Regions from separate parts of the Rhizobium sp. Root1204 genome, predicted to be linked through region 4. Evidence: predicted binding sites of a transcription regulator. Region 4 holds the regulator's gene; each other region holds the start of a gene.

Region 1 (2,204 bases), on a different contig from region 4:
GAAGAATGAGAGGCCTATCGCAGTTCCAGCATATGCTCGTCCGCTGCCGGGAGGAACAAAGGACGGCACTGGGACCTGAGTTTTGAAGGCCACGGGCCGGCAACAACCAGCCTATTCAAGAGAAGGGCCACCCTTCTTGATATCCTGGCCGATTGGAATCAACGTACGGTCCGTGAGATCTTTGGAGAGTTGTTCGTTCGACTCCCGGATTGGTGGCTCGAGCTTAGGGTCGGCCTTCTGTGCCGGAAGTTTTGGGGCCATTTTGGGATCAACACTATTGTCACGTCTGTGATCGGGCATTGTTCACTCCTGGTGGTCGTTAGGATGCTGTGGGCGTGAAGCGCGAACTATTTGCCGCAGGTTGGGTTCCAACATCGTGCATGGATTTTTCTTTCAAGACCCGACGAGCCTGCAATGAGCGTGCGAGAATCGACGCCGCAAGTTTATTTGAGAGGGCTCAGACGACTGGTAAACGACATCGTCCTTCCGTTGTGATCATCGACATTGCCGATGATACGGGAATTGTCTCAGCGACTCACGAAGAATTCAACACGTCAAAATTGCATGTTGCCGGCTTCGGCAGAGCCTAGTCAGCCAAGGCACACAACGAACACGCAGATCTCAATGCTGCTTGTGTTCGCGGTACCAGTTGCTCAGCGCATTCTTGGTTGGGTAGCCCAGTTAGCGGATCTGCGCCTTAACGCGCTTGCCAAGCTTGATATAAAGCTGACGTCGCATAGCCAGAAGAGCTATGAAGCGTTTTCGCCGGGGGTAGTCGGTCCCGCCTACCGCGTTGCGGCGCTATGCTAAGGCTCCTGCGGCTACCCGTTTTCCGGCCAAAGCGCGTCGAGAATTCCCGCTTTCCCGGCCTTTCCGGCCGGCGCTATGCTGAAAGCTCCCATGCTCTTCTTTCTTTTTCAGGCTCGCTCCCAAGGTTTGGCGAGCCGGTGTAACCCGCCGTGGCACGATCTCGTGGAATTCTGTTCGCACGGGACCGACCAGCCGCCAATCGCCATCCGCACCAGATTTAGACACCGAGTTTGAGGCTATTATCTGCATTATTTGCACGTTGCAGCATGGATGGTTTCGCACCCCTCCGTTTCGGATCGCACGAATCTGGGGAAATTGTAAAAATGAGTCGGCGGAGTGACTTAGCTAAGACCTGTTTAGAGGCCTGATTCGTCTCAACATTCGGCCAACGGCGCTTTAGTGGAGCCTAAACAAGATCGCTTAGACCAGCTTGACTCTTTCTCTGGCTGGGAACAAAAGAGGAACGTCAACAATTTTCGGGGACATGAAGTCCATGCAACGCGAGCCGGGGAGGTCCGTGAACGATGTCGCGCGCCAGCAATCCTCGGGTCATCGAGGAGCTCAGAGATCGTATCGCAAACCTTGAGGGCGGCGCGACGAAAAACGCCGTCGTGTTGCCGTTCGGCGTTCGGGAGATGGATGAACGTCTGCCGGGTGGCGGCCTTCCTTATGGCGCTCTTCACGAAGTCGCAGGTGGCGGCGCCGGTACGGTAGACGGAGCAGCAGCCGCCTTGTTCGCAGCCGGCATTGCCGCGCGCGCGAAGGGCAAGGTCCTTTGGTGCCTGACGAGACCTGACCTGTTTTTCCCGGCTATCGCCCAGGCAGGCTTACATCCCGACCGCGTGATCTTCTGCGAAGGCGACAAGGAGGAGGACGTGCTGGCGTCCATGGAAGAGGGGCTCTCCTTCGGTGGCTTGGCAGCTGTGGTGGGCGAACTGGTTCGATTGCCGATGGTGGCATCCCGGCGGCTGCAGCTGGCTGCCGAAAAGACGGGAACCATGGGGCTCGTTGTCCGCAGATGGCGGCGGCAGACGGAAGCGTCGGACTTCGGCAATCCGACGGCCTCGACGACGCGATGGAGGGTGAGCGTGATTCCGTCGGAGGAACTGCCAGTGGCAGGGGTCGGACGGGCCCGATGGCTGTTGGAATTGATGCGCGTGAAAGCAGGCGAGTGTGCTGAGTTTGAAATAGGAGCCTGTGATGCCAAGGGTCGTGTGTGTTTACTTCCCCAATCTGCCAACAGACCGGATACGGCGACATGGAGAGGGAGCCGTGCCAGCTGATCAGCCTATCGTCGTCATTTCCAAATCGGGGTCGAAACGCTGGATTTCGGCGGCAGACACCGCCGCGCGCAAACTCGGCCTCAAGCTCGGTATGCCGGCGAGCAAAGCCCA
Region 2 (2,204 bases), on a different contig from region 4:
AAGCAGCAGCTCGACTACCGGCACATGCCGTGCAACTTCGTCGAGATCATGCCCCGGCTGGACGAGCACCTGAAACGCGGCTGACCGCCACTTTTCAAACGGCCCAATCCTTCCTGTTCCATTCGTAACAGCGCGCCACGATGCAGCATCGTAGAACTGTCCTCATCGGGAGACGGAATGAGGAGGACAGAATGGCAGGCTCACCCACCGGTGATGCGACCTCCCTCCCCATCCAGATCTCGGCAGACAGCATGAAGGCGGCGGATTTCACGTTTCGAAAGCCGTCCCGCAAAGCGATACGACGCGGCGGCTGGGTTTGACGCGGCAAGCCATTTTAACGGTTCATTTTTTCATGACGGCAGGGCAGGTCCGAAAGGGCCTGCTCTTTTTGCGGTGGGCCGCGCCTACAGGTTTTCCGCACCCGGGCGGTTGGCGATGGCCACCCATGCCGGCACCAGTTCGCTGCCAAGCTTGCGTGCCGCCCGGCCATTGGCAAAATCAGCAAGCTGCATCGATGTTTTGGCGATCGCTGCCGCCTGCTGTTTCGATAGCAGCAATCCCTGTTCCAGCGGTGCCGGACGGGTGACGATGCGCTGCAGGAATGGCCGGCGATACTGCCTCGAAGGTGAGAAACGCGCCGGCATCTTGTTCAGCGACATATATTCCGCCACGTCGTCGATCCAGCGCCCCGCCGGCCTGGCGCCTGCTTCAAGCAAAAGCAGCCAATTGCCACGCGCGGAACGGACGATGTCGGTCATGTCCCAGCTCGTACAGAAACGGGCGCCCGCAGCATCTGCCACACGGCTCGAACCATCCTGTGAGGCATGATCGAGAATAATCACGTCGCTCACCAGCCCTTCCACGGCACCCGCCACCAGCGCCGAAAGTGTCTGCGCCAGTTCAGCTTCATTATCGCGGGTTTCGGTGATGATCGTCAGCATTGCCGTCCATACCGCATTGCACACAAATTTTCCACACGCCCTTCTTCCCCGGGCGATTAACTTTTGATTCATGATGAATGCACCGGCATTCGCACCCAGGAACGATTACCCGTATCCGAGCCATGCATCGGATTTTTGTTCTTGCATTGTTCTCATTTTCGCGATAGGAAAATAATCAGAGGACATCGGAGAGTCTGTACCGACTGTCTCCCGGAGAAACCCATGAACGAGCTGTCTCAGATCAGGCAGGGCGCTTTGGCGCCTGCCAATACGGCAGATATGGCCGAAGCGATGATTGCCAGCTCCGGGCTGCGCATCGAGATCGACCGGCGGCGTGGACGTGGCGCGGCGATCAATTCGTCCGGCCGGTTCGAACAGGTGTCGCGGCAGCTCGAAGATGACGGCTGGGATTCACTGGAGGACCTGCCGGTCTTCAAGACCGAAGTCCAAGTGGAGAAACCGCGTTCGATCATCAGCCGCAACGATTCACCCGACATTCCTTTCGACCGCTCCGTCAACCCCTATCGGGGATGCGAGCATGGCTGCATCTATTGCTTCGCCCGCCCGACCCACGCCTATATGGGCCTGTCGCCGGGGCTCGATTTCGAGGCAAAGCTGTTTGCCAAGCCGGACGCTGCAAAGCTGCTGGAGCGGGAACTGGCCAAGCCCGGCTACAAGGTCCGTCCGATCGCCATCGGCACGAATACCGATCCCTACCAGCCGGTCGAGAAGGAATGGCGGATCATGCGCCAGATTCTCGAAGTTTTGAAAGCCGCTGATCATCCGGTGATGATCGTCACCAAATCGGCGATGGTGATGCGTGACATCGATATCCTGGCCCCGATGGCTGAGAAAGGCCTGGCGAAAGTCGGTCTGTCGGTGACGACGCTCGACCGCAAGCTTGCCCGCCTGATGGAGCCACGGGCCTCGACGCCATCCAAGCGGCTGGAAGCCATCAAGGCGCTGTCCGAAGCCGGCATTCCCTCAACGGTGATGATGGCGCCGGTCATTCCGGCCCTCAACGACCATGAGATCGAACGGGTGCTGGATGCGGGCAAGACCGCTGGAGCAACGAGTGCGAGCTACGTGCTGTTGCGCCTACCGATCGAAGTCAGCCCGCTGTTTCGCGATTGGCTGCTGCGCAATTATCCGGATCGCTACCGCCACGTCATGTCGCTGGTCCGCTCGATGCGCGGCGGCAAGGATTACGACGCGGAATTTGGCAAGCGCATGAAGGGTGCCGGTCCCTATGCCTGGCAGATC
Region 3 (2,204 bases), on a different contig from region 4:
AAGCTTGCGGTTGCGCTCGACCTTTTCACGGGCGCTATCAAGGGCGACCTTGGCTTGCGCGGCAGCGATCTTCTGCTCGTCGCTGTCAAGCTTGGCGATGACCTGCCCCTTTTCGATGCGGTCGCCGGATTTCACCAGAATTTCCGTCAGATTACCGGTCGCAAGCGGTGTGACGCTGACCGACAGGATGGCCTCGCCGGTGCCGATGGCATTCAGCCGATCGTTGACAACAGCCGTATCGGCTGGCTGGGTGACGACAAGCGGCGCACCACCGCCCTGACCGCGCCCCTGGCTCCGGCCAGCCTGCCCTTGTGCTTCACCCTGCTTGGCACCGTCCGCCGGTTTCGCGACATAAGCCAGCAATTGCTCGGGCACGCCCACCTTGGCCAGCATTGCAGTGGCACCCGGCACGAAGCGAACCCAGACGCCAAGGCCGACGGCAAGAATGACCAGGCAGATCAAAAGCTGCTTCCAAAGCCGCATGCAAAACTCCAATTGATTAAGCGGGTTTCGGCCACACTGGCGCGCGAACCCCGTTCCTGCGGCAACTATCCCTTTTTGCTGCATTGCAGGCAATGCTAGAATGCCTTCATTACGCAATTGTAACAAAAGCCCTTTTCGGTCCCTCGCGCCCTTCCCGGCGCTCGACAGCACGTCCTCGCGGCTCTAACCTTGGCTGATCGGAGGGCCTCATGAGCACCATCGCAAAACACCACGATTCGGAATCCAATCCTCGCGTCAAAGCCGTCTTCGACGACATCCGCGCGACCCGCAAATCCGATTTCATCAACAATATGTGGCACTATCTCGCCTTCGATGCCGATCTGCTCGAAACCACCTGGGCCGAGGTCAAAGCCGTGATGGCAACGCCGTCGGCGCTCGATCCGCTCGTGAAAGAGATGCTCTACATCGCCGTCTCCGTCACCAATGGCTGCGGCTACTGTGCACATTCGCATACGGCAGCCGCCAAAGCCAAGGGCATGACGGCCGAACAGCACGCCGATCTGCTGCGTGTCATCGCCCTGGCCGCCAAGACCAACCAGCTCGCGACCGCTCTGCAGCTCCCCGTCGATCCAACCTTCGATGCCGATCATCGACCCTGATCGCGGCCAAAAAGCGGTTGTCTCCACAGGCAAGCTGGACATTCTGGAATAAAAGCAGAACGGAATTCTGGCCTTTCGGCTCCGAATCACTACATTGAGCCGCATGAGCAATGGTTTTGACGATATTCCCTTCTTTGATGAGGAACCGGCGCCGCGTCCACAGCGTGGCCTGAGCCCGCAACCGGCCCCGCCTGCCCCTGCTAGCGGCATCGCTGCGCGTGCCATGGCCGCCCGGGACCAGCACCGTGCGCCCGATTATCTTTCCGGCCTCAACCCGGAACAGCGCGAAGCCGTGGAAACGCTGGACGGCCCGGTTCTGGTGCTGGCTGGTGCGGGCACCGGCAAGACCCGCGTGCTCACCACCCGCATCGCCCATATCCTCGCCTCCGGCCGCGCTTTCCCCTCTCAGATCCTCGCCGTGACCTTCACCAACAAGGCCGCCCGCGAGATGAAGGAGCGTGTCGGCGTTCTCGTCGGTGGCGCCGTCGAAGGCATGCCGTGGATGGGCACATTCCACTCAATCGGCGTCAAGCTCCTGCGCCGCCATGCCGAACTGGTCGGCCTGAAATCCTCCTTCACCATCCTCGATACCGATGATGTCGTGCGGCTGGTCAAGCAGTTGATCCAGGCCGATGGCATTGATGACAAGCGCTGGCCTGCCAAACAGTTCGCCCAGATGATCGATGGCTGGAAGAACAAGGGCCTTGGCCCTGCCGAAATCCCCGAAGGCGACGCCCGCTCGTTTGCCAATGGCAAGGGCCGCGAACTCTATGCGGCCTATCAGGCCCGGCTGATGACGCTGAACGCCTGCGACTTCGGCGATCTTTTGCTGCATCCGATCCGCATGTTCCGCACCAATCCGGATATCCTGCGCGAATACCACGACAAATTCCGCTATATCCTCGTCGACGAATACCAGGATACCAACACCGCTCAGTATATGTGGCTGAGACTGCTCGCCCAACGGCCGAAGGGCGTGCCGCAGAACGTCTGCTGCGTTGGTGACGACGACCAGTCGATCTATGGCTGGCGCGGTGCCGAGGTCGACAACATCCTGCGTTTCGAGAAGGATTTTCCGGGCGCCAAGGTGATCAAGCTCGA
Region 4 (2,204 bases):
TCTGTCCACGTCTCAATTGACGCGCGGGCAACCCTGGCGGTTTGCAAGTTTCAAGACAGTGTATTCGCCACGGCGTCCAATGCCGTCAACGACAACAAGGCGCCGGTTTATCGAGCGGATGCCGGGATCACGCATTCCGTACTGATAGGCACGGCGGATTGCCTGCCGTTCACTGCAATTGCTGCGCGGACGATACTCATTATTGTATCGCCGGTCTCTGTATTCAACTGCGGGACTGTCGCGTCCGATGTATATGTCCAAGGATTGGGCCAACGATGCTGGTGCCTGAACAGTCGAAATGACTGTGGCCATCAATGCCACGACCAAAACTTTTGTAAAAACGGTTCTCACATTGGCCTCCTGGGTTCCGTCCACGAATAGAGCCGATAGGTCAACGAAATCCTACTAAATAGGTTCCAAAAATAGGGTGCGATAGGGGAACGGCAACATTTGCCGATGCGCAAGCCGCATTGAAAATTCATAGGCTTACAGCCCGTTAATCGGGCGTATTGAAGGAAAAATCATGTCCCTTATTTCCGCCGCTACTCATGATTTAGAGTGCTCCGGTCGGTTCATGAGGTCGCTAAGGCATTATCTTTCAGGGGGCAAAACTATCGTCGCGCCGGACGGTGACAGGTTTGCAGCCATGTCTACAAATCACGCAATCTTCCCCACTCCTTTAAGCTGCCATAGCTGAAGTGATATCAGATCAATGATAACGGCGGATCAGCCCGACGAGTTTTCCCTGTATCTTGACCCGGTCCGGTCCAAAAATCCGCGTCTCATATGCAGGGTTGGCGGCTTCCAGCGCGATCGAGGCGCCTTTGCGGCGAAACCGCTTCAATGTCGCTTCCTCGTCATCAACCAGGGCGACGATGATTTCACCGGGGCTGGCACTGTTCGTATTGCGGATGATGACCGTGTCGCCGTCGAGAATGCCCGCCTCGATCATCGAATCACCGCGCACTTCAAGTGCGTAGTGCTCACCGGTCCCAACCATCTCGAGCGGCACGGAAATATCATGCGTATTGTTCTGAATCGCGGAGATCGGTACGCCGGCGGCGATCCTGCCCATGACAGGTATGGAGACGGTATCGTTGTTTGCGGCGGCCTTGACGGGTGCGGCAGGTGCCGGTTGTGTACCAAGACTGCCCTGGATGACGCTCGGTGAAAAGCCGCGCTTTGGCTGAAGGCTCGTGGTATAGGCTTCTGGTAACTTGATCACTTCCAGCGCCCTCGCCCGGTTGGGCAGACGCCGGATGAAGCCTCGCTCCTCAAGCGCTGTAATCAGCCGATGAATGCCGGATTTCGACGCAAGATCCAGTGCATCCTTCATCTCGTCGAACGATGGCGGTACGCCCGATTCCTTCATTCTTTCGTGAATGAACAGAAGCAGTTCCTGTTGCTTGCGGGTCAGCATGAACGATCACTCCAGAATCTAGAAACAAATCAAGAACGAACACTATCTGTTCCATATGTGTTCCGCAAGTCCCTAAAATTCGTGAGTGTTTTCAACGCAACAGAAAATCGTGCTGCATAGCGGCTCCTTTCCACTCAGCATTCCGCCTGCCATTCATCGCGGGAAGCTATCTGTTGGAACCTTTGCGCCGCCGGTACCGTTTCGGTTTATCTCGAAACAATGCGATGGACGGCCTGCTCCGGATGCCGTCCGAGGAGGCTTTGATGGCGAAATACACCGATGAGCGCGCTTCCGATGCCGATATGCAGAAAACCGTGGAATTGAGCGGCGTGCAGGCCCGTCAAGGCTTTTTGGGCCGGCCGGTGCTGATGGTACTCATCTGCGGCGTGGTCCTTGCAATGCTCGCCTGGGCCGGTGCGGAAGTGTTTGGCGAAAGCACAGACAACGACGCTGCGACCAAGGTTGAGGAAAAGCTGCCTGCCCCGAACAATGGCGCTCCGGCCACGCAGGAAACTCCGGTCGATCCGGCGCAAATGGCACCTGCGGACAAGGACCCGACGCCACAGACAGGCTCAGGCGGATAAGCGGATCGGATCCGGCGCAAGCCTCTGCCGAATCGGGAGAAGGGCTTACGTCCAGCTTCCTAGCTGGAAGCAGGCCATTTGCGCGCCCACCAGACCGAAAGCCGCCGCCTCTTTCGCCGGACGAAGGCAAGGTCGTGCGACAGGACGAGAAGACCAAGGGGAATCATCCAGAAACCGAGAACCGGGAGAAAACCCAAAAT

Evidence for each region. The regulator LexA, encoded in region 4, represses DNA repair genes until DNA is damaged. The targets are predictions, from matches to a motif close to TGTTCNNNNTGTGTTCNG.
Region 1: ASC96_RS20290 (ImuA family protein) is a predicted target of LexA. The motif match lies at 1,259-1,276, and genes of this name have one in related genera.
Region 2: ASC96_RS19520 (PA0069 family radical SAM protein) is a predicted target of LexA. The motif match lies at 1,078-1,095, and genes of this name have one in related genera.
Region 3: ASC96_RS30350 (UvrD-helicase domain-containing protein) is a predicted target of LexA. The motif match lies at 1,148-1,165, and genes of this name have one in related genera.

The regions. Positions count from the first base shown of each region.
Region 1 covers NZ_LMCZ01000025.1:10,447-12,650, reverse strand. Annotated here, with positions in the region: gene ASC96_RS20290 (ImuA family protein) at 1,335-2,093, shown strand; gene ASC96_RS20285 (DNA polymerase Y family protein) at 2,011-2,204, shown strand, end outside.
Region 2 covers NZ_LMCZ01000023.1:190,429-192,632, reverse strand. Annotated here, with positions in the region: gene moaB (molybdenum cofactor biosynthesis protein B) at 1-84, shown strand, start outside; gene ASC96_RS34290 (hypothetical protein) at 192-320, shown strand; gene ASC96_RS19525 (hypothetical protein) at 405-941, opposite strand; gene ASC96_RS19520 (PA0069 family radical SAM protein) at 1,164-2,204, shown strand, end outside.
Region 3 covers NZ_LMCZ01000043.1:217,532-219,735, reverse strand. Annotated here, with positions in the region: gene ASC96_RS30360 (efflux RND transporter periplasmic adaptor subunit) at 1-483, opposite strand, end outside; gene ASC96_RS30355 (carboxymuconolactone decarboxylase family protein) at 693-1,103, shown strand; gene ASC96_RS30350 (UvrD-helicase domain-containing protein) at 1,207-2,204, shown strand, end outside.
Region 4 covers NZ_LMCZ01000034.1:396,512-398,715, forward strand. Annotated here, with positions in the region: gene lexA (transcriptional repressor LexA) at 710-1,420, opposite strand; gene ASC96_RS23205 (hypothetical protein) at 1,684-2,004, shown strand; gene ASC96_RS34095 (hypothetical protein) at 2,064-2,204, opposite strand, start outside.